DNA from 4 places in the Streptomyces sp. NPDC101152 genome. Region 1 is predicted to be linked to each of the others. Evidence: riboswitches for the same ligand, from Rfam matches in the RefSeq annotation. Region 1 holds a riboswitch; each other region holds the start of a gene.
The links. Region 1 has a riboswitch for cyclic di-AMP ahead of ACIRVK_RS27800 (peptidoglycan DD-metalloendopeptidase family protein). Riboswitches for the same ligand answer to the same signal wherever they lie in the genome.
Positions count from the first base shown of each region.

Region 1 (7,410 bases):
AGGGCTCATGTGAATGTCCGGCCACGCGCCCGGAACCGGCGCAGAGTCCGTGTGGTTCTTGGGCCAGAAGTCGGAGTACGCGCCGATCTGGATCATCGTGGCGTCGAACGGGCCGTGCTCGGCGCCGATGTCCTTGAAGCCCTCGAAGTACCCGGTGTCGCCGCTGTGGTAGATCCGGTGCTCGGGACCGGCGACGGCCCAGGACGCCCACAGGGTGTGCTGGGTGTTGCGCAGGCCGCGCCCGCAGAAGTGGCGGGCCGGGGTGGCGGTGAGGGTCAGGCCGCCGACCTTGGTCGCCTCGTGCCAGTCCAGCTCGCGGATCCGGTCGGCGCAGACGCCCCAGAACTCCAGGTGTTCGCCGACGCCCAGCGGGACGGCGAACACGGTGTCCGTGCCCGCCAGCGCCTTGATCGTGGGCATGTCCAGGTGGTCGTAGTGGTCGTGGGAGATGACGACGACGTCCACCGGACCGAGCGCGGCGAGCGGCAGCGGTACGGGGTGCAGCCGCTTGGGGCCGGCGAAGGGGACCGGGGAGCAGCGCTCTCCCCACACGGGGTCGAAGAGCACCCGGTGTCCGTCGATCTCGGCGAGCACGCTGGAGTGCCCCATCCAGGTCAGCCGCAGCCCGGTGGCCGGCGGGCGCGCGATGTCGGCGAGCGTGGTGCCGTGGACGGGGATGTTCCCGCTGGGGGCGCGCCGGGGTCGTTCGTCCTTGTCGAAGAAGACCTTGGCGAACTCCGTCAGGGAACCTGACGGCCGGGTCCGGGCGACGCCTCCGGGGTTCTGGAAGACGCCGTCCTTGAAGTGCGGCGATCTGCGGATGCGTGCCAGCCGCTCACCGCTCGGGTCCGCGCCGAAGGCCGCGGGCTGCAGCGCGCGGAGCCCGGAGCTCAGGGGACGGAAACCGGACACGGTACCTCCAGGTGGAGTCGGTGAGGCAGTCCATTATGGGTGCCCCTTCCGACAACACCGGGCTCGTCCGAGTCCTGCCGGACGGTTTCCAAAGAAAGACCAAAGAAACCGGGGCTGTCATCGACCGTCGGGAGCCGGGCGGTGTTGCCGTTGACACGGCCGGGGCCGCTTCCGATACTGACCGGCAGTTCAGTAAAACGCCGCCGAGGAGACCTCATGACCGCCCCGCTGATGTCGCTCACCTGGACGGACCACGTCACCGGCCGTCAGGGTTTCCTGGTCGTCGACCGGCTGGTGCGCGGTGTCTGCAGTGGCGGGCTGCGGATGCGCCCGGGCTGCACCCTGGAGGAGGTCGCCGGGCTCGCGCGCGGGATGACCATGAAGGAGGCGCTGCACTACGACCCCGAGGGCCGCTACGTCCCGCTGGGCGGCGCCAAGGGCGGCATCGACTGCGATCCCCGGGACGCGGGGGCCTACGAGCTCCTGGTGCGCTATCTGCGCGCGATGAAGCCGTACATCGAGAGCTGCTGGACCACGGGCGAGGACCTGGGGCTGACCCAGGACCTGGTGGACCGGGCGGCCACCGAGGCGGGGCTGGTCTCCTCCATCCAGGCCGTGTATCCGCTGCTGGACGACGAGGCGGCGGCCCGTGAGCGGCTCGCGGACGCCTTCGCGGTCGAGGTGGACGGCATCGGGCTCGACGAACTGGCCGGCGGCTGCGGGGTCGCCGAGGCCGCATTGACGGCGCTGGACCGGGCCGGGGTGCCGTACGAGGGCACGCGGGTGGCGGTGCAGGGGCTGGGCACGATGGGCGGGGCCACGGCGCGCTTCCTCACGCACGCGGGGCTCTCGGTCGTGGCCGTCGCCGACATCAAGGGCACGATCCTCAACCCGGCCGGCCTGGACGTCGAGGCACTGCTGGCGGCGCGCGACGCCTACGGCACCGTGGACCGTGCCGCACTGCGCCCGCAGGACCGTGAACTGCCGGGCGAGGCCTGGCTGTCCGTCGACGCGGAGGTGCTGGTGCCGGCGGCCGTCTCGTACGCGATCGACACCGTCGACCAGGAGCGGATCACCGCCCGCTGGATCGTCGAGGCGGCCAACATGCCGGTGCTGCCGGAGGCGGAGGAACTGCTGGCCGCGCGCGGGGTCACCGTGCTGCCGGACGTGGTGGTCAACTCCGGTACGAACGCCTGGTGGTGGTGGACGCTGTTCGGTGACATCGGTCCCGACGCGGACGAGGCCTTCGCCCACACGCGGCGCTCGATGCGGGCGCTGACCGAACAGATGCTCTCCCGCGCGGAGGCCGACGGGACGACCCCGAGGGCGGCCGCCCACGCCATCGTGGCGGACCGGCTGCCGGTCATCGCGGAACGGTTCGGCTGGTACCGGTGACCCCCGGCGGCACGGTCCTGGTTCCGCGGGCCGAGTAGGGTCGGCCGGCGTGGCCGTTCGACTGTGTTGTCTGCTGTGGGCCAGGCCCGGTGCGGCCGAGGCCCTCATCGTGTACGAGGACAAGGTGCTGGCGCTGCTGGGCGAGCACGGCGGACGTGTCCTGCAACGGGCCCGCACCGACGGCGCCGAGGGCGGGCCGGACGAGATCCAGCTGATCGAGTTCGACTCCGGGACCGGCTTCGACGCCTTCATGGCGGACGAGCGGCGCACCGCCCTGGCCGGCGAGCGCGACGCGGCGATCGCGCGCACCGAGCTGTACCCGGTGGAACTCGTCGAGCAGCGGTCTCACCCGGCATCGCCGGTGGCTACGGAATAAGGTGACCGCGTGGCGAGAGTGCGGTTGAGCGTGGCGGAGCGGCGCGAGGAATTGCTGCGGGCGGCGATCGAGCAGATCGAGGTGCGTGGCGTCGCGGCGGTCAGGATCGCCGACGTGGCCTCGGCGCTCGGCGTGAGCAACGCGCTCGTGCTGTACCACTTCTCCACCAAGGAGAAGCTGGTCGCCGCCGCCTTCACCTATGCGGCCGAGGACGACCTGGCTCATCTGCGCAAGCTGCTCGGCCGGCGCACCACGGCGCTGCGGCGGCTGCGCTCGGCCGTGCGCTGGTACGCCCCGACCGGTCAGGCCAAGGGCTGGCGGCTGTGGATCGAGGGCTGGGCGGCGGCGCTGCGCGAACCGGCGCTCCAGGAGGTCACCCGCGACCTCGACCGGCGGTGGAAGGCCGCGCTCGCCGAGGTCATCGCGGAGGGCGTGGCCGCGGGCGAATTCCGCTGCCCGGACCCGACGGCAGCGGCGCTGCGCCTGACGGCCCTGCTGGACGGGCTCGCCGTGCAGCTGACGTCGTACCCGGGCGCCGTGTCGCGGGCCCGCGCCCAGGAGTGGGTGGACGAGGCCGTGGCCCGCGAACTGGGCCTGGAACGGGCGGAGTCGACCGCATCAGAGGGGTGAGCGTCCCCCGTCCCGCGCCGGGGGACGCCCACCGCCCTCACGCCACCGAGGCGATCCGCATCTTGATGTCGTCCGGCGACAGCGTGCCCTTCGCCGTGACGTGGTCGCCCGAGGACTCGCCGCGCAGCCGGCGCCCGATCCACGGCACCAGGTACTCGCGCGCCCAGTGCACGTCGTCCCGCCGCACCTCGAGGGTGCCGCGCGGCGGCAGCGGCGGCCAGGGCTGGTCGGGATCGGCCGGCACCTCGAGGCCGAGGACCTGGCCGGCCCGCAGCGCCACGCGCGTGTGCCCCTCGGGCGAGAGGTGCAACCGGTCGTCGTCCCAGGCCCTGCGGTCCTGGACGGTCCTGAGGGACCACAGGTCCAGCACGGGGCAGCCGTACCTGTCGGCGATGGCCCGTACGTGCCCGTTGTAGGTGGCGATCTTGCCGCGCAGGTGCTTGAGCACGGGCACGCCACGGGTGTCGAAGCCCGTCGTCACCATCACGGTGCCGGCGGCCCGGGTGAGCGTCGCCACCGCCCGCTCGAAACGCTCGGCGACCTCGTCCGGGTCGGTGCCGGGCCGGATGATGTCGTTGCCGCCGGCACAGAAGGAGACCAGGTCCGGCGCGAGTTCGACGGCCCGCGGGACCTGGTCCGCCACGATCTGGTCGAGCAGTTTGCCGCGCACGGCGAGGTTGGCGTAGGAGAAGTCGCCCTCGGGGCGCCGGTCCGCGAGCAGCACCGCGAACCGGTCCGCCCAGCCGACCATCGCCCCGTCGGGACCGGGATCTCCCACGCCCTCGGTGAAGCTGTCCCCCACCGCGACGTACGACCCGATCACTGCTCCGCTGTCTCTGCTGTCACTTTTCGAATCGTCTGCCACGGCGGCCATGATTCACCTTCGAATGTGACCTACGCGACCGTAGGAAAGGGTTGACGGGCGGTGAGATAAACCACTGCCAAAGGGTTCACCAAGACCGGAATACCCCTCGGATCAGGGATGTTGACGGGTGAACCGCCAGACCCTGAAGTCGCCCGTTGTTCCACCAGCGGACCGTCGAGCAGTCGGAGACGATCCGGACATGGTTCGTTGCCGAGGCCGTGCCGGAAGTCGTCGTGGGCGAGGAGCCGGCCGCGATGGCGGGGTACGGCGCTCGCCGCGGCCGCGGGGGACGACCCGTGCTGTCGACACCGCCTGACGCCCCGCCACACGACCGCAACACCGAAGGCCGGACCCGGGGATCGGGGTCCGGCCTTCGGCGGCGTGTCGGGCGCGTGGTCGGCGGGGGCTAGCCGACGGCGACGCCCTTGGAGCGGAGGTAGGCGACCGGGTCCACGTCGGAGCCGTAGTTTGGCGTGGTGCGGATCTCGAAGTGCAGGTGCGGACCGGTGACGTTGCCGGTGGCGCCGGAGAGGCCGAGCTGCTCGCCCGGGGTCACGCTCTGGCCGACCGAGACGGAGATCTGGGAGAGGTGGCCGTACTGGGCGTAGTAGCCGTCGGCGAGCCTGATGACGACCTGGTTGCCGTACGCGCCGCCCCAGCCGGCGGTGACGACGGTGCCCGCGCCCACGGCCTTGACCGGGGTGCCGGTCGGGACGACGAAGTCGACGCCGGTGTGGTAGCCGCTGGCCCACATGCTGCCGGCGACGTGGTAGCCGGTGCCGATGGTGCCGCCGGTCACGGGGAGGTTGAAGCCGGTGGCGGTCGACGCGACGGCCTGGGTGACCTTCGGGGCGGAGGAGGCGCTCGACGAGGAAGAGGAAGCGGAAGAGGACGACGCGGCGGAGGGGGACGCGGACTTGGTGGTGGCGGTCGGCGTCGCCCCGCCGTCGAGGGTGAGCTTGAGGCCCGGGTGGATCAGCGACGGGTCGGCGCCGACAGCCTGGCGGTTGTCCGCGTACAGCTTGTGCCAGCCGCCCCGGACGTGCTGCTCGTCGGCGATCTTCGAGAGGTAGTCGCCGGCCCGGACCGAATAGGTGCGCACACCCCGATGGTTGGCGGCGGTCTTCTTTTCGGTCGCCTTCTTACCGACGGCCGGAAGGGACTGGACGGCCTTTTCGGAAACCGACCGGGGGGCGGACTGCGCGGTGGCCGCATGGGCGCCGGTGGCCCCCATGAGCGGCAGGGCGAGAGCGGCGCCGCCGGTTCCGGCGACGGCGATGGAGCGGGTGAAGCGCTTGGGCTTCGGGCGGCGGTGCTTACCCTTCGCGGGCATGGCGAATTCCTCTCCGTCGCCTGCGAGGTGAGCTGTCGGGTGCGGGCTGGAGATGCCCGGCCGCGTTTTTTCGGCGCGGCTTTACCCCTAGCCGTTCCGGAGACCGGAACAGGCGTCGTACCTGTGGGTCCCCCGCTCCTGCCGTTCACGGGTGAGTTGTGCGGGCTCCGGGCGGCGGCAGGACTGGGCGTCCGTCCGGATTGGTGGCGAACGTAAGCGACCAGGACGCAGAGGGACAAGCGCCGGTTCCCGTGGAATGCGTTTCCGTAGATCGACTGCCGGAATTCACGGTCACCCTCCGTGAATTACCGAACGTCCACATCACCCGAACACCCTTGAAGAGCAGATGAATTACGTGAACATGACGTGCAACGCACCGTCACGGATATGACGCTCCTCACGTGACGGTGCTCCAGCATTTCCCATTCCAGAGCGAGTTGGAATGAAGCCAGCAATTCGGACAGAAGGCTCAGATGCGGCGCAGCCGGATGACTGTCGCATCGAGGTCGCCGCGCAATCCGGTGACCAGTCCGTGATGCGACAGAACGGCCCCTCGATGAATTTCGCCCGTTTCAGGGCATTCGTACGACGCGGCCGGGTCGAGCCCGCGCAGCCGCAGGGCCGGTACGGGTTCTCCGTAACTCTGGGCCTGGAGCCAGGCGAGGACGACGGTTTCGTTCCCACGCACGTACTGCACCGCGCACAGGCCGCCCGTCGGGGGCCGCAGCCGGTGGAGGTCGCCGTGCTGGACCAAGGGGCGGATCTCCTTGTAGAGGCTCACCCAGTCGCGAGCCTCGGCGAGCTCCTCCTCGGTCCACTGGGTGAGATCCCCGCCGACGCCCAGCACGCCCGCCATGGCGCTCACGAACCGGAAGCGCAGCGAGCTGACCCGGCCGTTGAGCTGGGTGTTGGGACTGTCGGTGACCCAGGCGGCCATCACCCGCGCGGGATGGATCTGACTGAAGCCGTGCTGGATGGCGAGCCGGTCGAGCGGGTCGGTGTTGTCGGAGGTCCACACCTGGTCGGTACGGCTCATGATGCCGAGGTCGATCCGGCCGCCGCCGCCCGAGCAGGACTCGAAGGCGACGTCCGGGTGGGCGGCCCGCAGCCGGTCGAGGAGGGCGTACAGGGCGCGGACGTGGTCGACCCACAGGCGCTGCGGGTAGGGGTCGCCGGGCCAGCCCGCGTCGGTGAAGCAGCGGTTGAAGTCCCACTTCACGTAGTCGATCGAGGCGCTGGACAGCAGGGCGTCCAGTTGCTCCCAGAGGTACTCCTGGACGTCCTCGCGGGCCAGGTTCAGTACGAGCTGGTTGCGGAACTCCGTCCGCTTTCGTCCTGGTTGGTACTGCACCCAGTCGGGGTGGGCGCGGTAGAGGTCGCTGTCCGGGTTGACCATCTCGGGCTCGACCCAGATGCCGAACTGCATGCCGAGCGCGTGCACGTAGTCGGCGAGCGGCGCCAGGCCCTTGGGGAAGCGGTCGGGGTTGGGGGTCCAGTCGCCGAGTCCGGCGCGGTCGCTGGTGCGCTTGCCGAACCAGCCGTCGTCGACGACGAACAGTTCGACGCCGATGGCCGCGGCACGGCGGGCGAGCACCCCCTGCTGCTCCTCGGAGATGTCGAACTCGGTCGCCTCCCAGGAGTTGAACAGCACCGGCCGGTCCCGGTCGGCGTCGGGGATGACGTAGGCACGCTGGTAGGCGTGCCAGGCCCGGCTCGCGCCCCCGAATCCGCCTTCGCTCCACAGGCCGGCGAAGACGGGCGTGGTGTACGACTCCCCCGCGGCCAGGCGCAGCAGCCCGGAGTCGTCGTAGCCGGCGCCGCCGGTGATCTGCACGCGCGCGTCGGGGAGTTGCGCGACCGCGATCCGCCAGGAACCGGACCAGCCGAGCGCGCAGCCGT
Region 1 is NZ_JBIWPO010000025.1:20,937-28,346, forward strand. Features, by position in the region: gene ACIRVK_RS27775 (MBL fold metallo-hydrolase) at 1-912, opposite strand, end outside; gene ACIRVK_RS27780 (Glu/Leu/Phe/Val dehydrogenase dimerization domain-containing protein) at 1,129-2,307, shown strand; gene ACIRVK_RS27785 (hypothetical protein) at 2,357-2,683, shown strand; gene ACIRVK_RS27790 (TetR/AcrR family transcriptional regulator) at 2,693-3,313, shown strand; gene ACIRVK_RS27795 (SGNH/GDSL hydrolase family protein) at 3,351-4,136, opposite strand; gene ACIRVK_RS27800 (peptidoglycan DD-metalloendopeptidase family protein) at 4,585-5,511, opposite strand; cyclic di-AMP (ydaO/yuaA leader) riboswitch at 5,516-5,675, opposite strand; gene ACIRVK_RS27805 (alpha-galactosidase) at 5,981-7,410, opposite strand, start outside.

Region 2 (7,410 bases), on a different contig from region 1:
GTCCGGGCCGCCACGGCCGCAGGTATCCCGGTGACGATCGCCAAGGCCGACGGCAACCCCGTCAACGCGGCCTCCATGCTGGCCGTTCTGGGCCTGGGCGCCCAGGGCGGCGAGGAGATCGTCCTCGCCTCCGACGCCGAGGGCGCGGACGCCGCCCTCGACCGGCTCGCCAAGCTGGTCGCCGAGGGGCTCGAGGAGCTTCCCGAGACCGTCTGATCACGGCACCACAGAAGGGCTCGTCCGAATTACCGGGCGAGCCCTTCGCATTTCCCGCGCCCAGGCCGCAGAATTCTCCGCGACGGGCAGCATGAATAACCCCCCTGCGAATTCTCTTCTCTTTGTATACGGCGCTCGTGTTAATGCCGCAGGCTCGGCGTGTTTACGGCATGTTGCGAGTTCCTCACACCGTTCACCCGTTCAGGGGCGCCGAAACGCAGCCGGTGCGCCGCGGCGGAGCGCTCGGTGTGCAGGGCCGTGATCGCCCGCGCGCGCTCGCCGTCGCCGCGCGCCACGGCGTCGACGATCGCCCCGTGCTCGGCCCAGGACTCGACCGGGTCGGCCGGCGCCTCCACGGTGTACATCCAGGCGATCTTGTGGCGCAACTGGGTCAGCGTCGAGGTCATGGCGGGGCTGCCGGAGGCCTGGGCGAGCGTCTCGTGGAACCAGGCCCCCAGGGACCGCAGATCCTCGCTGTTGCCCCTCCTGGCCCGCTCCTGGCCCAGCCTGACCAGGCCGCGCAGCACCTTGAGATGAGCCTCGGTGCGCCGCTGGGCGGCCCGTGAGGCGCCGAGCGGCTCCAGGAGCAGACGCATCTCCAGCAGGTCGGAGGCCTCCTGCTCGGTCGGCTCGGCCACGCACGCGCCCGCGTGCCGGCGGGTCACGACGAAGCCCTCGGCCTCCAGGGTGCGCAGGGCCTCGCGGACGGGGACGCGCGAGACGCCGTAGCGGCGGGCGAGGAGTTCCTCGGTGAGGCGGCTGCCGCGCTCGTAGACACCCGCGACGATGTCGTCCCGGATGGCCGTGCACACCGAGTGCGCCGGAATACGCATGTCCGACCTCCGCCTTAATCCCCGTGAAACGTCGACCATTGACGTGTGTTCCGTGACTCTATTGCAATGGGCGGGAATTTCCGACGGCGGACCGGAATCCATGGATATTTTTTGGCCAGCGGGGCGGCACAAACGGCGAAAACCCCGGCTCGGGGAGCCGGGGCCTTCACGGGATCTCGCGATCCTTCGTCAGACGTCCACGCCGTGCGAGCGCAGGTAGGCGACGGGATCGATGTCGGAGCCGTACTCGGGGGTCGTACGGGCCTCGAAGTGCAGGTGCGGTCCGGTCGTGTTGCCGGTCGAGCCGGACAGGCCGATCTGCTGGCCGGTGGCGACCTGCTGGCCGACGGAGACCCCGATGGACGACAGATGGCCGTACTGGGTGTACGTCCCGTCGTTCATCTTGATCACGATCTGGTTGCCGTACGCGCCGCCCCAGCCGGTCTGGACGACCGTGCCGTAGCCGACCGCGTGGACGGTCGTGCCGGTGGCGGCGTGGAAGTCGATACCGGTGTGGCTGCCGGAGGACCACAGCGAACTGCTGGCCTTGTAGCCCGTGGAGACGTACGAGTCGGAGATCGGCGCGACGAACGTGTTGAGGCGCTTGCGCTCGGCCTCGCGGGCGGCGCGCGCCTTTGCCTCGCGGGCCTGCTTCGCCTCGGCCTCGGCCCTCTTGCGCGCGGCCTCCTCGGCCGCCTTCTTGCGGGCGGCCGTCTCGGCGGCCTGCTTCTGCGCGGCGGCCTGGGCGTCGATCTTGGCGGCGATCGAGTCGCCGATGGTGATGACGGGGGTGAGGCCGGTCTGCTCGACCGAGTTGTCGGCGGCGAGCGCGGGGGCCGCGAGGGAGCCGACGACGCCGGTGGCGGCGAGGGCCGCGACGCCTGCGGCGTGGGCGGTGGAACGCTTGATCCGGCTGGGAAGACGGTGCTTCCCGGTGGCGCACATGAACGCCATGTACAGGCTGGTCCTTTCCTTCCTTCTCGCCTACCGGGTTAGCTGACGGGTTCGGAGCAGGAAGGTCTCCTACGGACCCCCTCGCTGCACGCGCGGGCGTCCGATTCACCCCAGGGACTGACTTGGGTCCCCGGCTCCCCTGGCTCGCGCCGTACGGGGACTCGGCGATGACTGTCCGGTGCCGCGGGTGCGGCGCGGTGCCTGACGGACAGCCCGGACGACGCTAAGCGGGGCGACTTTCAATTCCCAAACGGATCACGGAGTTTGTAGCGCATCCCACAGGGCAAACAGCCCACTCTCCTTCAAATTTCCTTCAATTCGGACATACGAGGGCCCTGGTGACGCTTCCGTCACCAGGGCCCCGCCACGCACGCGTGCCGCTACTCGGCGGAGACGACGGTCACTTCACCGATGTTCAGGGCCTCGACGGCCTCCTTGATCTCGGCCGCGTCACCGACGAGGACGGTCACCAGGCGGTCCACCGGGAAGGCGCTCACGACGGCCGCGGTGGCCTCCACGGTGCCCGTCGCGGCGAGCTGCTGGTACAGCGTCGCCTGGTAGTCGTCCGGCAGGTGCTGCTCGACCTGGTCGGCCAGCGTGCTCGCCACGGCCGCCGCGGTCTCGTACCGCAGCGGCGCCACCCCGACGAGGTTCTGGACGGCGACATCGCGCTCGGCGTCGGTCAGGCCCCCCTCCGCGAGGGTGCGCAGCACCTTCCAGAGGTCGTCGAGCGCCGGTCCGGTGTTCGGGGTGTCGACGGAGCCGCTGATGGCGAGCATGGCGGCGCCGGTCCCGTCCGGGGCGGAGCGCAGGACCTGGCCGAACGCGCGCACACCGTAGGTGTAGCCCTTCTCCTCGCGCAGGACGCGGTCCAGGCGCGAGGTGAGGGTGCCGCCGAGGCAGTACGTGCCGAGCACCTGCGCGGGCCACACGCGGTCGTGCCGGTCGGGGCCGACGCGGCCGATGAGCAGCTGCGTCTGCACCGCGCCGGGACGGTCCACGATGATCACGCGCCCGGTGTCGTCCGCGGCGACGGGGGGCACCGGGCGGGGTTCGGCCCGGGAGCCCGTCCAGGCGCCCAGGGTCTCGCCCAGGAGGGCGTCCAGGTCGATGCCGGTGAGGTCGCCGACGACCACGGCGGTGGCCGTCGCGGGCCGGACGTGGCGGTCGTAGAAGGCGCGGACGGCGGCCGCGTCGATCTTCTCGACGGTCTCCTCGGTGCCCTGGCGCGGGCGCGACATGCGCGAGGTCGCCGGGAACAGCTCCTTGGAGAGTTCCTTGGCGGCACGGCGGGAGGGGTTGGCCAGCTCGTGCGGGATCTCGTCGAGACGGTTGCGGACCAGCCGCTCGACCTCGCTGTCGGCGAAGGCGGGCGCCCTGAGGGCGTCGGCCAGCAGACCGAGCGCCTTGACCAGCCGCGAGGCCGGGACCTCGAGGCTCAGGCGCACGCCCGGGTGGTCGGCGTGCGTGTCGAGGGTGGCGCCGCAGCGCTCCAGTTCGGCGGCGAACTCCTCGGCGGAGTGCTTGTCGGTGCCCTCGGAGAAGGCGCGCGCCATGATCGTGGCGACACCTTCCACGGCGGCCGGCTCGGCCTCCAGGGGCGCGTCCAGGAGCACCTCGACGGCGACGACCTGCTGGCCGGGCCGGTGGCAGCGCAGCACGGTCAGGCCGTTGCCGAGCTCCCCGCGCGTGGGCGCCGGGAACGCCCAGGGCCTGGCCTCGCCGGCCTGGGGCTGCGGGTGGAAGTCCATCGTGGCGAGCTCGGTCACTTGGCCGCCTCCTCGTTGTCGTCGCCGGCTTCGACCGTGGCCTCGGCCTCGGGGTCTTCGGGGGGATCGGCGTCCTCGGCGGGTTCTCCTGCGATCGGCTCGTAGACGAGCACCGCGCGGTTGTCGGGCCGCAGGCGGGCCCCGGCGACCTCCCGGACCTCCTCCGGGGTCACCGACAGGACGCGCTCGACGGCGGTGAGGGCGAGCTGCGGGTCGCCGAACAGGACGGCGAACCGGCACAGTTCGTCGGCGCGGCCCGCGACCGTGCCGAGCCGGTCCAGCCACTCGCGCTCCAACTGCGCCTGCGCGCGCTCCATCTCCTCCGCCGTCGGGCCCTGGTCGGCGAACCGGGCGAGTTCCTCGTCGATGGCTTCCTCGATGACCCGCACCTCGGCGTCCCCGGACGTCTTCACGTCCAGCCAGCCCAGGGAGGGCGCCCCGGCCAGCCGCAGCAGGCCGAAGCCGGCCGCGACGGCCGTCTGGTCCCGGCGTACCAGCCGGTTGTACAGGCGGGAGGACTCACCGCCGCCGAGGACGGTCAGCGCCACGTCGGCGGCGTCGCACGCGCGTGTGCCGTCGTGCGGGAGCCGGTAGGCGGCCATCAGGGCGCGCGCCGGGACCTCCTCCTCGACGACCTCGCGCAGCTGCTCGCCGATGACCTCGGGCAGCGAGCCGTCGCGGGGCTCGGGCTTGCCGTCGTGCGAGGCGATGGAGCCGAAGTACTTGTCGATCCAGGCGAGCGTCTGCTCGGGGTCGATGTCGCCGACGACCGACAGGACGGCGTTGTTGGGTGCGTAGTAGGTACGGAAGAACGCGCGCGCGTCCTCGAGGGTCGCCGCGTCCAGGTCGGCCATCGAGCCGATCGGGGTGTGGTGGTAGGGGTGGCCCTCCGGGTAGGCGAGGGCGGTCAGCTTCTCGAACGCGGTGCCGTAGGGAACGTTGTCGTAGCGCTGCCGGCGCTCGTTCTTGACCACGTCCCGCTGGTTCTCCATGGACTCCTCGTCCAGGGCGGCGAGCAGCGAGCCCATCCGGTCCGCCTCCAGCCACAGCGCGAGCTCCAGCTGGTGGGCGGGCATGGTCTCGAAGTAGTTGGTGCGCTCGAAGCTGGTCGTGCCGTTGAGCGAACCGCCCGCGCCCTGCACCAGCTCGAAGTGGCCGTTGCCCTTGACCTGTCCCGAGCCCTGGAACATCAGGTGCTCGAAAAGGTGAGCCAGGCCGGTACGCCCCTTGACCTCGTGCCGGGAGCCGACGTCGTACCAGAGGCACACCGCCGCGACCGGGGTCAGGTGGTCCTCGGAGAGCACCACGCGCAGGCCGTTGGCCAGGCGGTGCTCGGTCGCTGTCAGGCCCCCGGTGCCTGCCTGGTCTGTGGCCGTGTGACCCATGGGCATGTACGTCCCTTCGATCGCGGTCGCGGTGATGGGAACCGCGGTTTTGCTGCCGGTCCTGCCACTGTATGCAAGCGTGCGGACCCGCGGCGAAGTTCCCGGGGGAGGTACGCCCACAGCGGATCGCGTAGCCTGCGGGCAGCCGCGGTGAGGGTGACCCGCGCGCCGGGCCGGACCGCCGACCGAGGGTCCTGGCCCGCGTTGTCAGTGCCGCGGTCCACAATGGTCCGCGTCAGTTACCGTCAAACGCTTCAGCAAGGAGCCGGCAGCGATGGCCCGCCGCAGCACGAAGACCCCGCCGCCCGACGACTCGTTCGAGGAGCGGATCCTCGACATCGACGTCGTCGACGAGATGCAGGGCTCCTTCCTCGAGTACGCGTACTCGGTCATCTACTCCCGAGCCCTGCCGGACGCCCGGGACGGCCTCAAGCCGGTGCACCGCCGCATCGTCTACCAGATGAACGAGATGGGCCTGCGCCCCGACCGCGGCTATGTGAAGTGCGCGCGCGTGGTCGGCGAGGTCATGGGCAAGCTGCACCCGCACGGCGACGCGTCGATCTACGACGCTCTGGTGCGCATGGCCCAGCCCTTCTCGATGCGGGTGCCGCTGGTCGACGGCCACGGCAACTTCGGCTCGCTGGGCAACGACGACCCGCCGGCCGCCATGCGGTACACCGAATGCCGTCAGGCCGAGGCGACCAGCCTGATGACCGAGTCGATCGACGAGGACACGGTCGACTTCGCCCCCAACTACGACGGCCAGGAGCAGGAGCCGGTCGCCCTGCCGGCCGCCTTCCCGAACCTGCTGGTGAACGGCTCGTCGGGGATCGCGGTCGGCATGGCGACGAACATGCCGCCGCACAACCTCGCCGAGGTCATCGCCGCCGCCCGCCACCTGATCCGCTACCCGAACGCCGATCTGGACACCCTGATGCGGCACGTCCCGGGCCCCGACCTGCCCACCGGCGGCCGGATCGTGGGCCTCGCCGGCATCCGGGACGCCTACGAGAGCGGCCGCGGCACCTTCAAGATGCGCGCCACGGTCGAGATCGAGACCGTCACCGCCCGCCGCAAGGGCCTGGTGGTCACCGAACTTCCCTTCACGGTCGGCCCGGAGAAGGTGATCGCCAAGATCAAGGACCTGGTCGGCTCGAAGAAGATCCAGGGCATCGCCGACGTCAAGGACCTCACCGACCGCCAGCACGGCCTGCGCCTGGTCATCGAGATCAAGAACGGCTTCGTGCCGGAGGCCGTCCTGGAGCAGCTGTACAAGCTGACGCCGATGGAGGAGTCCTTCGGCATCAACAACGTCGCACTGGTGGACGGCCAGCCGCTCACCCTCGGCCTCAAGGAGCTGCTGGAGGTCTACCTCGACCACCGCTTCGAGGTCGTGCGCCGCCGCAGCGAGTTCCGCCGCGGCAAGCGGCGCGACCGCCTGCACCTGGTGGAGGGTCTGCTGACGGCGCTCGTCGACATCGACGAGGTCATCCGTCTGATCCGCGCCAGTGACAACAGCGCGCAGGCGAAGGAGCGCCTGATGGAGCGCTTCTCCCTGTCGGAGATCCAGACCCAGTACATCCTGGACACCCCGCTGCGCCGCCTGACCCGGTACGACCGCATCGAGCTGGAGTCGGAGAAGGAGAGGCTCAACGCGGAGATCGCGGAGCTGACCCGGATCCTCGACTCGGACGCCGAGCTGCGCAAGCTGGTCTCCGCCGAACTGGCCGCGGTGGCCAAGAAGTTCGGCACCGAGCGGCGTACGGTCCTGCTGGAGTCGGCCGGCGCGGCCGCCGCCGTACCGCTGCAGGTCGCGGACGACCCGTGCCGGGTGCTGCTGTCCTCGACGGGCCTGCTGGCGCGTACGGCGAACGGCGAGCCGTTCCTGGAGGACGCCGACGCCCGGCGCGTGAAGCACGACGTGATCGTCTCGGCCGTGCCGGCGACCGCGCGCGGCGAGGTCGGCGCCGTGACGTCCTCGGGCCGTCTGCTGCGGATCAACGTCGTCGACCTCCCGCAGCTCCCGGAGACGGCGTCGGCGCCGAACCTCTCGGGCGGGGCGCCCCTGTCGGAGTTCCTCTCCCTGGAGGACGAGGAGACGGTGGTCTGCCTGACCACGCTGGACGAGTCCTCCCCCGGTCTCGCCCTCGGCACCGAACAGGGCGTCGTCAAGCGTGTGGTCCCCGACTATCCGTCCAACAAGGACGAGTTGGAGGTCATCACGCTCAAGGAAGGCGACCGGATCGTCGGCGC
Region 2 is NZ_JBIWPO010000035.1:35,437-42,846, forward strand. Features, by position in the region: gene ACIRVK_RS32615 (HPr family phosphocarrier protein) at 1-216, shown strand, start outside; gene ACIRVK_RS32620 (GntR family transcriptional regulator) at 357-1,049, opposite strand; gene ACIRVK_RS32625 (M23 family metallopeptidase) at 1,239-2,003, opposite strand; cyclic di-AMP (ydaO/yuaA leader) riboswitch at 2,017-2,180, opposite strand; gene ACIRVK_RS32630 (M16 family metallopeptidase) at 2,384-3,772, opposite strand; gene ACIRVK_RS32635 (M16 family metallopeptidase) at 3,769-5,163, opposite strand; gene ACIRVK_RS32640 (DNA topoisomerase (ATP-hydrolyzing) subunit A) at 5,432-7,410, shown strand, end outside.
Region 2: it holds a riboswitch for cyclic di-AMP, as region 1 does, so the genes downstream of both, ACIRVK_RS32625 (M23 family metallopeptidase) here and ACIRVK_RS27800 (peptidoglycan DD-metalloendopeptidase family protein) in region 1, are expected to answer to the same signal.

Region 3 (7,410 bases), on a different contig from region 1:
CGCCCCGCCGTGGCCGCGGTACGGCACCTACGGTCAACCGGCGGCGCCGTATCCCGCGCACAACCCGTACCGCTCGTAGGGCCGGGGCGGGCTCGGCGCCGCCGGAGGCTGCCGTGGGACGGTCAGGCCGAGGCCTCCGTCAGGCGGCTCAGTTCCGCGTCCGTCAGGGTCAGGTCCGCGACCCCCAGCAGGGCCGGGAGCTGGTCGACCGTGCGGGCCGAGGCGATCGGGGCGACGACCGTGGGCTGCGCCGCGAGCCAGGCCAGCGCGACCGTGGCGACGGGGGCGTCGTGGGCCTCGGCGATGTCGTCCAGGGCCTTGAGGACGCGCTGGCCGCGCTCGGTCTCCAGGTGCTGGGCGGCACCGCCCGCGCGCGGGCTGTCGACCGTCGTACCGGGGCGGTACTTGCCGGTGAGGAAGCCGGACGCCAGGGCGTAGTACGGGACGGCGGCGAGGCCGTAGCGCGCGGCGACGTCCTGCAGCGCGCCCTCGTAGGTGTCGCGGGAGACCAGGTTGTAGTGCGGCTGCAGCGCCACGTACTTGGCGAGGCCCTCCCGGTCGGAGAACTCCAGGGAGGCCGCGAGCCGTTCGGCGGAGATGTTGGAGGCGCCGATCGCGCGCACCTTGCCCGCCGTCACCAGCTCGTCGAGCGCGCCGATGATCTCCTCGACGGGGATCTCCGGCTTGTCGAAGTGGGTGTAGTAGAGGTCTATGTAGTCGGTGTCGAGGCGGCGCAGCGAGGCGTCGGCGGCTGCCTTGATGTTGGCGGCGGACAGGCCCTGGTACTCGGGGTGCTGGCTCACCTTGGTCGCGATGACGACGTCGGAGCGGTTGCCGCGGGCCTTGACCCACTTGCCGATGACCGTCTCGGACTCGCCGCCCTTGTTGCCGGGGACCCAGGCCGAGTAGCCGTCGGCGGTGTCGACGAAGTTGCCGCCCGCGGCCGCGTAGGCGTCGAGCACGGCGAAGGACGTGGCCTCGTCCGCGGTCCAGCCGAAGACGTTGCCGCCGAGGGAGAGCGGGAAGACCTCGAGGTCGGAGGAGCCGAGTTTGCGCAGAGAAGTCATGTTCAGCGTCAACGCCCGAGACGGAGACCTGTCTTCCGGAACGGCCGCAAACTTCGCGTAAACAGTCGGAGGCGGCCGTTCCGCAGTGGCGTACCGGTCAGGGGTTGAGGCCCTTGCCGCGCAGCCAGGGCGCCGGGTCGATGCCGGTGGCCTGCCCGTCCGGGTGGACCTCGAGGTGCAGGTGCGGCCCGGTCACGTTGCCGGTGGCGCCGATACGGCCGATGACGTCACCCGTGCCGACCTTCTGGCCGACGCTGACGTTGATCGACGACTGGTGGCAGAACCACAGTTCGGTGCCGTCGTCGAGGGTGAGGATCGTGCGGTAGCCGTACGCCCCCGCCCATCCGGCCTCGGTGATGGTGCCGCTGTGGATGGCCTTGATCAGCGTGCCCGTGGGGGCGGCGAAGTCGAGGCCCGTGTGGTAGCCGGAGGACCACATGGAGCCGGCCTGACCGAAGGTGCCGGTGATGGTGTACGACACCACGGGCAGCGTGTACTGCGTGGCCAGTTTCGCGAGCTTCACGGCCTCGGCCGCCTTCTGGGCCGCCGCCTGCGCCTTGTCCTTCGCGGCCTGCGCCTGGGCGGCCGCGTCCTTCTCCGCCTGGGCGGCGGCCTGGCCGACCTGCTGGGCGAACGCGGCCTCGGTGGCGTACTGGGCCTTGCTGTCGATCTGGACCCGCTGCACCTCGGCCTGCGCCATGATGCGGTCGCGCAGCGCCTCACCGGCGCCCTTGGCGCCCTGCGCGGCGTCCTTGGTGCTCACGCCGACGTCGCTGAGGGCGGTCGCGGAGCCCTTGGGGGCGCTGGAGCCGCCGTCGAAGACGTGGGCCACGGAGGCCAGGTCCGGCAGCGAGATGGACACCGGCGGCTTGCCGGTGTTGGCACTGGCCATGCCGCCCGCGCCGACCGCGGCTATGACGCCGACGCCGAGAACCGTGGAGCTGCGGGCCAGTCCCCCGCCGCGCTGCCGGGAGACACGGTGCCGGCCGCGAACCGTGCGGAGGGACTCCTCGGTGGGGTTCCACTCCTCCCACTGGCCCTCGTCGTTGCCGGGGCCGAAGCCGAAGGGCTGGGTGCTCGGCACGAACGGGGCTGCCGGGGCAGGCGGGTTGGACGCCACGTGGGCGTGCTCCTTTCCTTCCTTCTCGCCTACCGGGTTAGCTGACGGGTTCGGAGCAGGAAGGTCTCCTACGCGCGTATACCTGCCGTGCTGCCACGACGGCATCCGCGCGATTCACCCCAGGGTGGTGGTTCCCCGGTTCCCTTGCGGGATTCGGCGCGTGCGCACGGAGCCGCCTCTTGTGACGGCTGGGACGACCGCGCTGCGTTATCGAACGTTAATAGACCCACGGTGCCGTTTCCAAGCAGTTCGGCTTGATCATTAAACGTTTTTGGTGCGGACGTACGGGCCATGACCGGCGAAATTCGGGCGAGTTGACCTCGCCGCGGGAGCGGCCCCGGAATTGACGGTGCGTCAGTTGTCATACACAGAGAGGCCACCCGATTACCCCGGGTAAGAACAGGTCACGGCCGCTCTCGCGCACGCTTCGGCTCGGGGGGCGGAGTGCGGAGTTCGCCGTGCACCGCCCAGGCGACCGACACCATCGGCACCGCGACGACCGCGCCGACGACCCCGGCCAGGATGCCGCCGGCGATGACGGAGACGGCGACGACGACCGGATGCAGCCGGACCGCCCAGCTCATGACCAGCGGATGCAGGACGTGGCCCTCGATCTGGCCGACGATGACGATCAGCGCGAGGACCACGATCGCGATGGCAGGACCGCGCGTGGCCAGCGCGACCACCGTGGCCACGCCCAGCGCGATGGGCGATCCCACCAGCGGGATGAACGCGGCGAAGAACTCCAGCAGGGTCAGCGGCAGGGCGAGCGGCACCCGCAGCACGAACAGGGCGATGCCGACCAGCACCGCGTTGCTGGCCGCCACGATGACGATGCCGCGCGTGTACCCGGCGAAGGTCCGCCACGCCGTACGGCCCGCGCGGTTGAACGGGTCCCGCGCCCGCTGCGGCAGCTGGTCCTGGAACCAGCTCCAGAACCTGTCACCGGAATGGACGAAGAACAGGGAGCAGAACAGCGCGAGCACCCCCGCGGTCAGCACCTCCACGAGCCGGCTGGCGCCGTTCACGGCGCTGTTGATCAGCACGGAGCGGTGCTGGGAGACGAAGGTGTTCACCTTGTCCTGAAGGTTCGACGTCAGGGCCGGACTCACGTGGAAGGGCGGCCCCTGCAGCCACCGTTCGATGCGCCCGACGCCGCCGCTGAACTCCTGCCCCAGCTTGCCCCACTCGCTCGCCACCAGTTCACCGACGAGCGCCAGCAGCCCGAGGACCACCAGCAGGCTGCCCACCACGCTCACCACCACCGCCAGGGGCCGCGGCAGCAGGCGCGCCAGCAGATCGGCGAGCGGACGCAGCACGGAGGTCACGACGAGGGCCAGGAACAGGGCCACGGCGACCAACTGCAGCCGTCCCAGCAGCACGAACCCCGCGTACACGGCCGCCCCGAGCACCAGCAGCCGCCACGCGTACGCGGCAGCCGCCTTCAGCCCGCGGTTGACCACCACACCGTCCCCGGTCGGCCGCACCGTCGTCGCCGACCTGCGCGCGACCGCCACCGTCCCGACTCCGCGTGCGGGCCGGCTGCCGAGCACGACGTACCGCATCCGCCGCTGGCCGGGACCGGCGCCACGGCTGCCGCCGGGTCCCGCTCCGGGACGTCGGCGCGACCTGCGCAGGGCGTCACTCACCCGCACGTCACCGCCTCACGTCATCGAAACCACGCAGCTACGTGTCCCCCGAGGAGCCCACTTCTAAAGTCACTTCGCCCATCTGCCCCGGTGGGCCTGCCCGAGAGTGTGCCCCAGCTCACCCTCGCGCATCCCGCCGTCCGGGAACACCCCACCACGCCTCTCCGTTGAGGGATACGTGGCCGGCGGAGGGGACAGTGTCCCCGGGCCTCACCTACAGCCCATGGGGACGATCGTCCGGCTGAAGCCCCATGGAGCACCTCGCCGAGAGGCGACCGCCCTCCGCAGGCCACCCCTTTACCGCCCCGGCTGGTCTCCCCCGTCCAGCCGGGGCTTTCTCGCGTCACGGTGACGTCGACGATCACACTGGCTTACTCTCGCCGGGTGATTGAGGACGGCGCCACCGACCAGGGCAGCGTGACCACGGTCCGGCGGGTCGGCGAGACCATCCGGCGCCCCGTGCGGGAGTGGACCCCGGCCGTGCAGGCGCTGCTACGGCACCTGGAGGCGGCGGGCTTCCGCAAGGCACCCCGCGCGCTGGGCACGGACGGCGAGGAGGAGGTGCTGTCCCTGCTCCACGGAGAGCCCGCCTTCAAACCCTGGCCTCCGGGCCTGCGCACCGCGCGCGGGGTGCTGGCACTCGGTCACTGGCTGCGCGACTACCACCGGGCCGTACGCGATTTCCGGCCCCCGCCCGGCGCTCGCTGGCAAGGCCAGGAGGAGGAGTGGGAGCCGGGCCTGGTGATCCGCCACGGCGATCTCGGCCCGTGGAACTCCATCTGGGACGGCGACCGCCTGACCGGTTTCATCGACTGGGACTTCGCGGCCCCCGGGCACGCCCTGGACGACGTGGCCCAACTCGCCTGGTACGCCGTGCCGTTGCGCCCGACGGACCCAGGACAGGACCCGTTCCTCACAGGACTGCCGGCCCTGCGCACCCGCCTCGCCGTTCTCTGTTCCGCCTACGGGACGCAGCCGCGGGCCGTACTGGACGCCCTGCAGGGCCTCCAGCGACGCGAGTCCGAGCGCATCGAACGCCTCGGCGCGCGCGGAACCGAACCGTGGGCCGGCTTCCTGGCCCGGGGCGACGCGACCGGGATGCGCGAGGAAGCCCGCTGGCTCCGGGAGAACCGCGCGCTGCTGCTGGACGGGGCTTGAGAAAACCCGGAGACACACCGAGAACCGGGAAAACCGAGGGCCGGAACCCGTTTCCGGATTCCGGCCCTCGGCCTTCAGTAGCGGGGACAGGATTTGAACCTGCGACCTCTGGGTTATGAGCCCAGCGAGCTACCGAGCTGCTCCACCCCGCGTCGTTGTGAGACCAGCATACGCCATCCGCGGGACGCCCAGCACCAGGGTTTTCCCCCGCCCCCTTTCACCTGGCTTTCCTCACTCGGCCAGATGGGCGTTCGGCGCCTTCGCCCGCTCCTCGTACTCGGGCAGGACGACCACCTCGACCCCCCGCGAGGCCAGCAGGCCGCTGCCGTCGGCGCCCGCCACGAACGTGTCCGGCTCCCGCCAGGCCGTCACCACGCGCCGCACCCCCGCGTCCAGGATCAGCCGGGCGCACGGCTTGGGGCGGGAGGCGCGGTGGGCGCAGGGCTCCAGGCTGCTGTAGACGGTCGCGGTCGCGAGCCTCGGGTCGTCGGGGTCGAGCTTCGCGAGGGCCGCCTCCTCCGCGTGGACGACGGGGTCGCCCGCCTCGCGGGAGTGACCGCGGGCCAGTTCCGTACCGTCGGCGGCGACGACGACCGCGCCGACGCTGAACGCGGTCCGCGAGGGCGGGCACTCGGCCGCCAGGTCGCAGGCGAGGCGCAGCCAGTGGTGGTCGGCGGCGGAGGGGAGCGGCCCGGTGCCGGGGGCGGTGGGCTCGTAGCGCGTCAGGACGACGTCCTCGATCTGCCGGCTCTCCACGAGCCTGAGCCGTCCGCCCTGGTAGCCGCCGGGGCCGAAGAGGCGGGGCGCGACGGGGTCGCCCACGAAGAGGGGCGCGAGCACGAGCTGGAGCTCGTCCGCGAGCCCCTGCTGGAGCAGCTGGGTGTGGATACGGCCACCGCCCTCGACCATGAGCCGCCGCACCCCGCGCACGTCGTGCAGGTGCTCGAGCAGCCGGCGCCAGTCGAGGTCCGGGCCGAGCGGGACGACGTCGGCGGCGACGCCGAGCGCACGCGCCCGCTCACCGCCCTTGTCCGTGGTGTAGACGACCTTGTCGCCACCCGTGTGCCAGAAGTTCGCCGCCGGATCGAGCTCGCCCGAGCCGCTGACGGTCACCTTGAGCGGGTACTCGGACCGGCCGGAGGCGAGGCGGGCGGCACGGCGCTCGGGCGAGTTGACCAGCAACCTCGGGTTGTCGGCGCGGATCGTGCCGGCGCCGACCAGGATCGCGTCGACCGAGGCCCGTACCTCGTCGACGCGGTCGAAGTCGGCCGGCGAGGAGAGCAGCAGGCGCTCGGGGCCGGTGTCGTCGAGATAGCCGTCGAGGGAGACGGCGGCGGACAGCAGGACGTACGGGTGGGGCATCGACGCGCTCCGCGCTTGTGGGTGGACGGCGGGTCTTGGTTCAAGTTTGAAACAAACCTACACTGGTGGCATGACGACTCGCTGGCTCACCCCGAAGGAGCAGCGCGCCTGGCGCGCGTACATCGCGGCGACGTTCCTCGTCGAGGACGCGATCGACCGGCAGCTCCAGCAGGACGCCGGCATGCCCCACCTGTACTACTCCATCCTGGCCAACCTCTCCGAGACCCCGGAGCGGCGGCTGCGGATGACCGATCTCGCCGAGCGGACGAAGATCACCCGGAGCCGGCTGACGTACGCCGTCAGCAGGCTGGAGAAGGACGGGCTGATCACGCGCGAGAACTGCCGCTGGGACAAGCGGAGCAGCTTCGCCGTGCTGACCGACCAGGGCATGGAGGTCCTGGAGCGCACCGCCCCGGGCCATGTGGAGAACGTACGGTCCCTGCTGTTCGACCACCTCACGGAGGAGCAGGTCGGGCAGTTGGAGGAGATCTGCACGGGGATCGTCCAGCGGCTCCAGGAGGACGAGCGCCCGACGACCGACGAGGTGCCGTGGCGCCGCCGCTCGACGCCGCCCTGTTCATGACCGGCGTGTGAAGTGCGCCGTAATACTGGCGTTATCTTGTTGCTTCAAATTTAAAGCATGGGGTAGGGTCGCGGACCGTGCACCTGTTTCAAAACTGAAGCAGGCGCCGGCAGACTACGGACGGACCCCGGAGACCCGCATGCCCGACTTCCCCGCCGCCACCGAGCGCGCCCGTGTCCGGGTGCCGCTGCGCTTCGCCGACGGCTACAGCGTCGACGCCGAACTGGTCACCTTCCACGGACTGACCGACGGCCAGGAGCACGTCGCCGTCGTCCTCGGCACCCCGGCCCCGGGTACGGTCCCCCTGGTCCGGCTGCACTCGGAGTGCCTGACCGGCGACGTCTTCGGCTCCGCCCGCTGCGACTGCGGCCCGCAGCTGCGCGAGGCGGTCGAGCGCATCGCCGACCGCGGCGGCGTCCTGCTCTACCTGCGCCAGGAGGGCCGCGGCATCGGCCTCTACAACAAGCTCGA
Region 3 is NZ_JBIWPO010000039.1:20,149-27,558, forward strand. Features, by position in the region: gene ACIRVK_RS33995 (PrsW family intramembrane metalloprotease) at 1-79, shown strand, start outside; gene ACIRVK_RS34000 (aldo/keto reductase) at 123-1,067, opposite strand; gene ACIRVK_RS34005 (M23 family metallopeptidase) at 1,165-2,187, opposite strand; cyclic di-AMP (ydaO/yuaA leader) riboswitch at 2,199-2,356, opposite strand; gene ACIRVK_RS34010 (AI-2E family transporter) at 2,592-3,842, opposite strand; gene ACIRVK_RS34015 (phosphotransferase) at 4,221-4,994, shown strand; tRNA gene ACIRVK_RS34020 (tRNA-Met) at 5,073-5,146, opposite strand; gene ACIRVK_RS34025 (dihydrofolate reductase family protein) at 5,226-6,356, opposite strand; gene ACIRVK_RS34030 (MarR family winged helix-turn-helix transcriptional regulator) at 6,427-6,939, shown strand; gene ribA (GTP cyclohydrolase II) at 7,079-7,410, shown strand, end outside.
Region 3: it holds a riboswitch for cyclic di-AMP, as region 1 does, so the genes downstream of both, ACIRVK_RS34005 (M23 family metallopeptidase) here and ACIRVK_RS27800 (peptidoglycan DD-metalloendopeptidase family protein) in region 1, are expected to answer to the same signal.

Region 4 (7,410 bases), on a different contig from region 1:
CCAGGTCGGCGCGGGACTGCTTGCCCGCGTCCGGGTCGATGACGACGTACCCCGTCTCGCCCGGCATCACATAGTGCAGCCGCTGCCGGATCTGCTGTTCGGCGAACGAGTCGTCCTGCCAGCGTGCCTTCAGGTCGCGCAGCTGCTCGACCCGCTGCTGGGCCTGCTGCTTCTGCCGCTCCAGCTCGGAGATCTGGGCGCGCTGGGAGACGTACTGCCTTATCGGGTAGGCCAGCGCCACGACCAGTGTGCACAGGACGAGCGCGAGCAGGGCAGCGCGGCCCGTGAGACGGGAGCGGCGCGCCTGGCGCCGGGTCTGGGAACGGTAGACACGGGCCGCCGTCTGCTCGCCGAGCAGCCGCAGCCTGGTCGCGGTGGAGAACCGGTCCCGGTCCTTCACGGCCATGTGTCCCCGCCTCCCCTTCATACGCGCGTACGTCCCCGCACACGGTACGGGACCGGTACGGGGACGTACGTACGACTGGCTAAGGCTTGACCCCGGAAGGGTCAGCCGGTGTGTCAGCCCTTGCTGTGTTTACTGGTTCGCAGAGCGCTGTGTTTACTGGTTCGCAGAGCGCTGTGTTTACTGGTTCGCAGAGCGAAACCGCGGGAAGGCCGAACGCCCGGCGTAGACCGCCGCGTCATCCAGGATCTCCTCGATGCGCAGCAGCTGGTTGTACTTGGCGACGCGCTCGGAGCGGGCCGGGGCGCCGGTCTTGATCTGGCCGCAGTTGGTGGCGACGGCGAGGTCGGCGATGGTGACGTCCTCGGTCTCACCGGAGCGGTGGGACATCATGCACTTGAAGCCGTTGCGCTGGGCGAGCTCGACGGCGTCCAGGGTCTCGGTCAGCGAGCCGATCTGGTTGACCTTGACCAGCAGGGCGTTCGCGGTGCCCTCCTCGATGCCACGGGCCAGGCGCTCGGGGTTGGTGACGAACAGGTCGTCGCCGACGATCTGGACCTTGTCGCCGAGCTTGTCGGTGAGCACCTTCCAGCCGGCCCAGTCGTCCTCGAACAGCGGGTCCTCGATGGAGACCAGCGGGTAGGCGGCGACGAGCTCCTCGTAGTACTCGGTCATCTCGGCGGCCGAGCGGGACTTGCCCTCGAACTCGTACTTGCCGTCCTTGTAGAACTCGGACGCGGCGACGTCGAGCGCGAGCGCGATCTGCTCGCCCGGCACGTACCCGGCCTGCTTGATCGCCTCGAGGATGAGGTCGAGGGCGGCGCGGTTGGACTCGAGGTTCGGGGCGAAGCCGCCCTCGTCGCCCAGGCCGGTGGCCAGGCCCTTGCCCTTCAGGACCTTCTTCAGGGTGTGGTAGACCTCGGCACCCCAGCGCAGCGCCTCGGAGAAGGACTCCGCTCCGATGGGGGCGATCATGAACTCCTGGATGTCCACGTTGGAGTCGGCGTGCGAGCCGCCGTTCAGGATGTTCATCATCGGCACCGGCAGCAGGTGCGCGTTCGGGCCGCCCAGGTAGCGGAAGAGTGGCAGGTCGCTGGCCTCGGAGGCGGCGTGGGCGACGGCGAGGGAGACGCCGAGGATGGCGTTGGCGCCGAGGGAGCCCTTGTTGTCGGTGGCGTCCAGGTCGAACATCGCCTGGTCGATCAGGCGCTGCTCGGTGGCGTCGTAGCCGACCAGCTCGGGGCCGATCTGCTCGATCACGGCGAGGACGGCCTTCTCGACGCCCTTGCCCTGGTAGCGGTTCGGGTCACCGTCGCGCAGTTCGATGGCCTCGAAGGCGCCCGTCGAGGCGCCGGACGGGACGGCGGCACGACCCGTGCTGCCGTCGTCGAGGCCGACCTCGACCTCGACCGTGGGGTTGCCTCGGGAGTCCAGGATTTCCCGGGCTACGACGACGTCGATGGACGGCACGAGCATCTCCTTCTTGGGATGTGACGCGGGTACGCAGCACCGCGCGGGTTCTGCGAGTCCGAGCCTAACCGCCCCGGGCCGATCGGCCACGCTGCCGACCACCCCTTGGGCAGAACCGAGAGTAAATTGTTTCTGAACGGAACAAAGAGCGGCGCGGGCATCGCGCAAAAAACCCCGCTCCGGTGCGTACGGGGGAACACGCACCGGAGCGGGGAGCCCCTGAGGGCGGGGAAGGGCCTCTTCTTGGGGGGAGAGGCGCCCTTCTTACTTGAGGTGCAGCTGCTGACCCGGGTAGATGAGGTCGGCGTTGTCGACGATGTCCTTGTTCAGCTTGAACAGCTGCTGCCAGCCGCCCTTGACGCCGTGCTTCTCGGCGATCGAGCTGAGGGTGTCACCCTTGACGACCTTGTACTCGCCGTCGCCCTTCTTGACCTTCTTGCCGGTCGGGGTGGTGACGGTCTTCTGGCTCTTCAGGCTCTTGTCGGACTTGACGGCCGGACGCTCGGAGGAGCGGGAGGCGGTCTGCGACCCGCTCGAGCGGGTGGCGGTGCCGGCGCCCGAGGAGGAGTTCGAGGCGCTCGCACCGTTGTAGGCGGCGCCGGACAGACCCGTGCCGCAGACCGGCCAGGCACCCTTGCCCTGGGAGGCGAGGACCTTCTCGGCGACGGCTATCTGCTGCGCCTTGGAGGCCTGGTTGGCCTGCGGGGCGTAGGCGGTGCCGCCGTACGCGGCCCAGGTGGAGGCGGAGAACTGCAGGCCGCCGTAGTAGCCGTTGCCGGTGTTGATGGACCAGTTGCCGCCCGACTCGCACTGGGCGACCGCGTCCCACTCGGAGGCGGTGGCGGCGGAGGCGTTGCCGGCCGCCATCAGCGGGGCGGCGATGGCGACACCGGTGACACCGGCGAGCGCGGCGACGCGGGTGGCCTTGGACGGACGACGGTGCTTGCCCTTGCCGGAAAACAGCATGGATGATCCCCTCACCGACGCCTGCGAGGTGAGCTGTCGGGTTCGGGCCGGTTGAGTTGCCCGGCCGCGTCCTCGCTTCCACGAGGCGCGGCTTAACCCCTAGCCGCCACCGTCAACTGCCCGGTGGGGCGCTTACCTTGGGTCCCCCGCTCCTGCCTACGGCGCTGTTGCGCGACGACTGTTCCCGTACGGCCGCTGGCAGGATTCGGCGTTGCGACAGACGGGGCTCGGGTTGCCGAGCGGTCCTGACGGTAGACACGGGATCCGCGGAATTTCAAAGACGATCAGGGCTTCTGAGACTCATCCCACACTTTCGCGAAGCCGGACATTCAGCGCGAAATATGACGTGAACTCCCGCTGGCTTTCGCCCTATTCGGCAGGGAGACGCAGGGTCTGACCGGGGGCGATGTGGTTCGGGTCGCCCCCGAGGGCCTGCCTGTTCTCGTCGTAGAGCGCGCGCCATCCGCCGTTCAGGCCAAGGGCGTCGGCGATGGAGCCGAGGCTGTCGCCGGCGTGGACGGTGTACGAGCCGCCCGCGGCGCCGGCGGTCCTGCTCTCGTCGGCGCTCGGACCGCGATGCCGGCCGGCGCCGGTGCCCGACGTCACGGCGCCGGTGTCGACGAGGTTCCAGGAACCCACGGCCTGCTGGGAATTGTCCGAGTCATCACTCTTCGCCCGGCCTGTCGACGGAGTGCCGGCACTCTGCGCATCCGACGGAGAAGCGGACTGCGAGGCGGAGTTGCCCGATTTGGCGGATTTGTCGCCCGCGTCGGGAGACGCGTCGGGAGAGGCGGACGGCAAGGGGGAGCCGCCCGTCGAGGAGGAGCCACCGGCCGAGTCGCCGGAGGAGTTGGACAGACCGGTGGAACCGGAACCATCCGACGAACCGGATGAACCGGACGAACCGAGCAGGCTGCCGACGACGCCCGTGTCGACCGCGGCCGACCCCGAGTCCTTGGTGAGCCCGGAGGTCAGTCCACAGGTGTGGAAGGCGCCGACACCCTCGGCGTCGAGGAGCTTCTCGGCGACGGCTATCTGCTGGTTACGGCTGGCGAGGTCGGGGCGCTGGGCGTAGTCGAGGCCGCCGTACTTGTCCCAGTCCACCCGGGAGAGCTGCAGGCCCCCGTAGAGCCCGTTGCCGCTGTTCTTGCTCCAGGATCCGCCGGTCTCGCAGTTCGCCACCTTGTCCCACGTGGTCCCGTCGGCGGCGTTCGCGCTCGCCGCCCCGAGGAGCGGGATGGCGATGGCGGAGCCGGTGACTCCGGCCGCGACGATGAGTGCCGGAGCCTGACGGGGGCGACGGTGACGACCGTTCCCGGAGAGCATGTGGGGGGCCTTTCGCGAGACATCAGTGACCACGGCGCGTGAAGCGTAGGCCAAGCCTTGGCGCCGCCGTTGATGGGTGAACGTAGCGTCAGACGATCAGCTGTCACAAGTTAATGCCGCGCAGATCACGTGAAGATCACAGAGTTGAGGTCGTGTCACGTTCGCCGGTGACGCCCCGTCACCCGCGAGGGGTGAACTCGACCGGGAGCGTCCGCAGCCCCCGCATGATGAGCCCACCACGCCACCTCAACTCCGATGGTTCCGCCGCGAGTTGGAGGTCCGGGAGTCGGGTGAGCAGGGTGCCGAGCGCGCTCTGGCCCTCCAGGCGGGCGAGCGGCGCACCGAGGCAGTAGTGGATCCCGTGGCCGTATCCGAGGTGCTGGTTGTCACGCCGGGAGAGGTCGAGGATGTCGGGGTCGGCGAACCGCTCCGGGTCCCGGTCCGCGGCGGCGAGTACGACGAGGACGGGGTCGCCGGCCGCGATGTGCTGCCCGCCGATGGTGAGCGGCTCGGTGGCGAACCGCCAGGTCGCCAGCTCCACCGGTCCGTCGTAGCGCAGGAGTTCTTCCACGCCGGTCTCCAGCAGGCCGTGGTCGCCCGCGGCGAGGGAGGTCTGCAGGCGGGCACGCTGCTCGGGATGGGTGAGCAGCGCGTACGTGCCGTTGCCGATGAGATTGACAGTGGTCTCGAATCCGGCGAAGAGGAGGATGAAGGCCATCGCCGCCGCCTCGTTCTCCGTGAGGTGCTCGCCGTGGTCGGAGGCGCGGATGAGGCCGGAGAGGAGGTCCTCGCCGGGGGCCGGGTCGGTGGGGAGCGCTGCGCGCTTGCGGTGGATGAGGTCCGCGAGATAGCTCCGCATCTTCTTCACCGAGCGCGCGACCCCGCCGCGCGGGCCGCCGCCGTGACGGATCATCATCCCCGCCCAGTCCCGGAAGTCGTCCTGGTCCTCGCGGGGGACGCCGAGCAGGTCGCAGATGGCGTAGATGGGGAGGGGGAAGGCGAACTCGTGGATGAGGTCGGCGGAACCCCTGCTCGCGAACTGGTCGATGAGGTGGTCGGTGAGTGCCTGGACCCGGGGGGCGAACTCGGCGACACGGCGGGGCGTGAAGGCCTTGCTGACCAGCCGGCGCAGACGGGTGTGGTCCGGCGGGTCGATGTTGAGGAGGTGGGTCGTCAACTCGGCCTTGCGCTCACCGGGGATGCCGGTCTTGCCCTTGGCGTGCGCGGGCTCGTCGTGGTGGGCCGGGTTCTTGGACAGGCGCGGGTCGGCGAGGGTCTGTTTCGCGTCGGCATAGCGGGTGACCAGCCAGGCTTCCACCCCGCTGGGGAGGGTGGTCCGGTGCACGGGGGCGTGGTCGCGCAGCCAGGCGTAGGCGGGGTAGGGGTCGGCGGCGAACTCCCAGGTGAAGAGTTCGGGGGCGGTGCGGTCGGGAAGGGGGTGGCTGGTCACTCCTCGACGGTATCCGGCGGGGTGGTGGGAGTTGCCTCGGCGGTGGTCAGCGGTACTGCCCGGGCAGTCCCTCTGCGGCCCGGACCGCGTCCCGGTAGGCCCGTGCCGCGACCCGCAGCGCCGCTTCGGGGTCGACGCCCGCGGCTTCCGCGCGGACGGCCAGCGCGAGGAGTTCGTAGCCGATGCCCTCGCCCGTCGGCAGGGGCACCTCCAGGCCGGCCGTCCGTACCCGGGACGCCAGTTTCGAGGCGAGGGCGAGGCCCGGCTGGCCGAGAGGGATGCCGTCCGTGACCGATTCCCGCTGTTTCTCCTCGGCCTTCGTGCGCAGCCAGTGCTCCTTGACCTCCTCCGGGGTGGTGGCGGTCTCGTCGCCGAAGACGTGGGGGTGACGGTGGATGAGCTTGGTGACGATGCCGCCTGCGACGTCGTCGATGGAGAAGGGCTCCTCCGGGTGCTCCTCGGCGATGCGGGAGTGGAAGACGACCTGGAGCAGGACGTCGCCCAGTTCCTCGCGCAGTTCGTCGCGGTCGCCGTCCTCGATGGCCTCGACGAGTTCGTAGGCCTCCTCGATGCCGTACTTGGCCAGGCCCTTGTGGGTCTGCTGGGAGGACCAGGGGCATTCGGCGCGGATCCGGTCCATGACCTGGACGAGGTCGAGGAGGCGGGCGCCGGGGAGGTCGTAGGAGGCGGGGAGGAGTTCCAGGGCGGGCATGCTCACGCGTCCGGAGCCGGCGAGGCGGGCCAGGCCGTCGGTCAGGGCCGGTTCGCCCTCGCCCGTGGCGACGACCACGACCGTGCGGCCGCCGGAGCAGGCGTCCACCAGGTCCTGTGCCGTCGGGGACGCCTCGTCGACGGTTATGCCGGCCTCCCGCAGATACGGCAGCTGCGGATGGGCGCCGTCCGCGCACAGCACGCGGTCGGCCGCGTGCAGGACCTGCCACGCGGGCCAGGAGAGCAGGCCGGGGGCCACCCGGTGGCTGGTGGTGAGCAGGACGAGACGGCCGGGGTCGGCGGCGGTGTCTTCGGGGCGGCTGGTTGCGTTCACGGTTCGAAGCTAACCCACGTCGCCGACAGCCCCCGAGTTTTCCACAGGCGGTGGACGGGCGTGACGGACCGGCCGCCGTACCGATCCCTACGGTTCCTTCGGGCCGCGCCCTACGCCGACTGCCGGGTCGCCGTGACCTCGCGGATCCACGGTGTGTTCGCGTCCACGCGGCTGCTCTTCTGGACGTCCCAGGTGCCGTAGCGGGGGTTGAGGTCGATGTGGAGTTCCGCGGACGCCTTGGACAGGGCGTTCCAGAAGGCCGGCTTGCTGGTGTCGGTGCCCAGGGACTGGGCGAGTTTGTGGGCCTCGAGCTGGAGGCGGAGGTTGTCGTCGAGGCGCTGCGGGGGGACGCCGTACTGCTGCAGCCAGGCGGTTTCGAGGGCCTTGGAGCCGCCGACCTGCTGTTCCAGACCGGCGCGCATCTGCTGGATCTCCTTGGTGGTGACGCTCAGGCCGGCGTCCTGGGCGGCGCGTTGCAGCACCTGGTCGAGGACCATGGTGTGCAGGGTCTGGCGGGCGAGGCCGCCGGTCTGGGCGACGGCCTGCTTGTACTGGGCGTCGTTGGCCACGGCCGCGCGTTGCGCCTGGCGGACTTCCTTCACCCGGTTGTCGAGCTGGGCCACGGTGATGCGCTGTCCGCCGACGACGGCCGCCGCGCCGGGATGCGCGTCGCTTCCGCAGGCGGTCAGCAGAGGGGCCGCGGCGGCGATCGCGGCGGTGAACAGGAGCGCGGTGCGACGGCGGCGTTGC
Region 4 is NZ_JBIWPO010000013.1:174,555-181,964, reverse strand. Features, by position in the region: gene ACIRVK_RS19805 (septum formation initiator family protein) at 1-406, opposite strand, end outside; gene eno (phosphopyruvate hydratase) at 584-1,879, opposite strand; gene ACIRVK_RS19795 (transglycosylase family protein) at 2,138-2,839, opposite strand; cyclic di-AMP (ydaO/yuaA leader) riboswitch at 2,843-3,060, opposite strand; gene ACIRVK_RS19790 (transglycosylase family protein) at 3,209-4,165, opposite strand; gene ACIRVK_RS19785 (cytochrome P450) at 4,344-5,615, opposite strand; gene ACIRVK_RS19780 (nucleoside triphosphate pyrophosphohydrolase) at 5,662-6,660, opposite strand; gene ACIRVK_RS19775 (SurA N-terminal domain-containing protein) at 6,771-7,410, opposite strand, start outside.
Region 4: it holds a riboswitch for cyclic di-AMP, as region 1 does, so the genes downstream of both, ACIRVK_RS19795 (transglycosylase family protein) here and ACIRVK_RS27800 (peptidoglycan DD-metalloendopeptidase family protein) in region 1, are expected to answer to the same signal.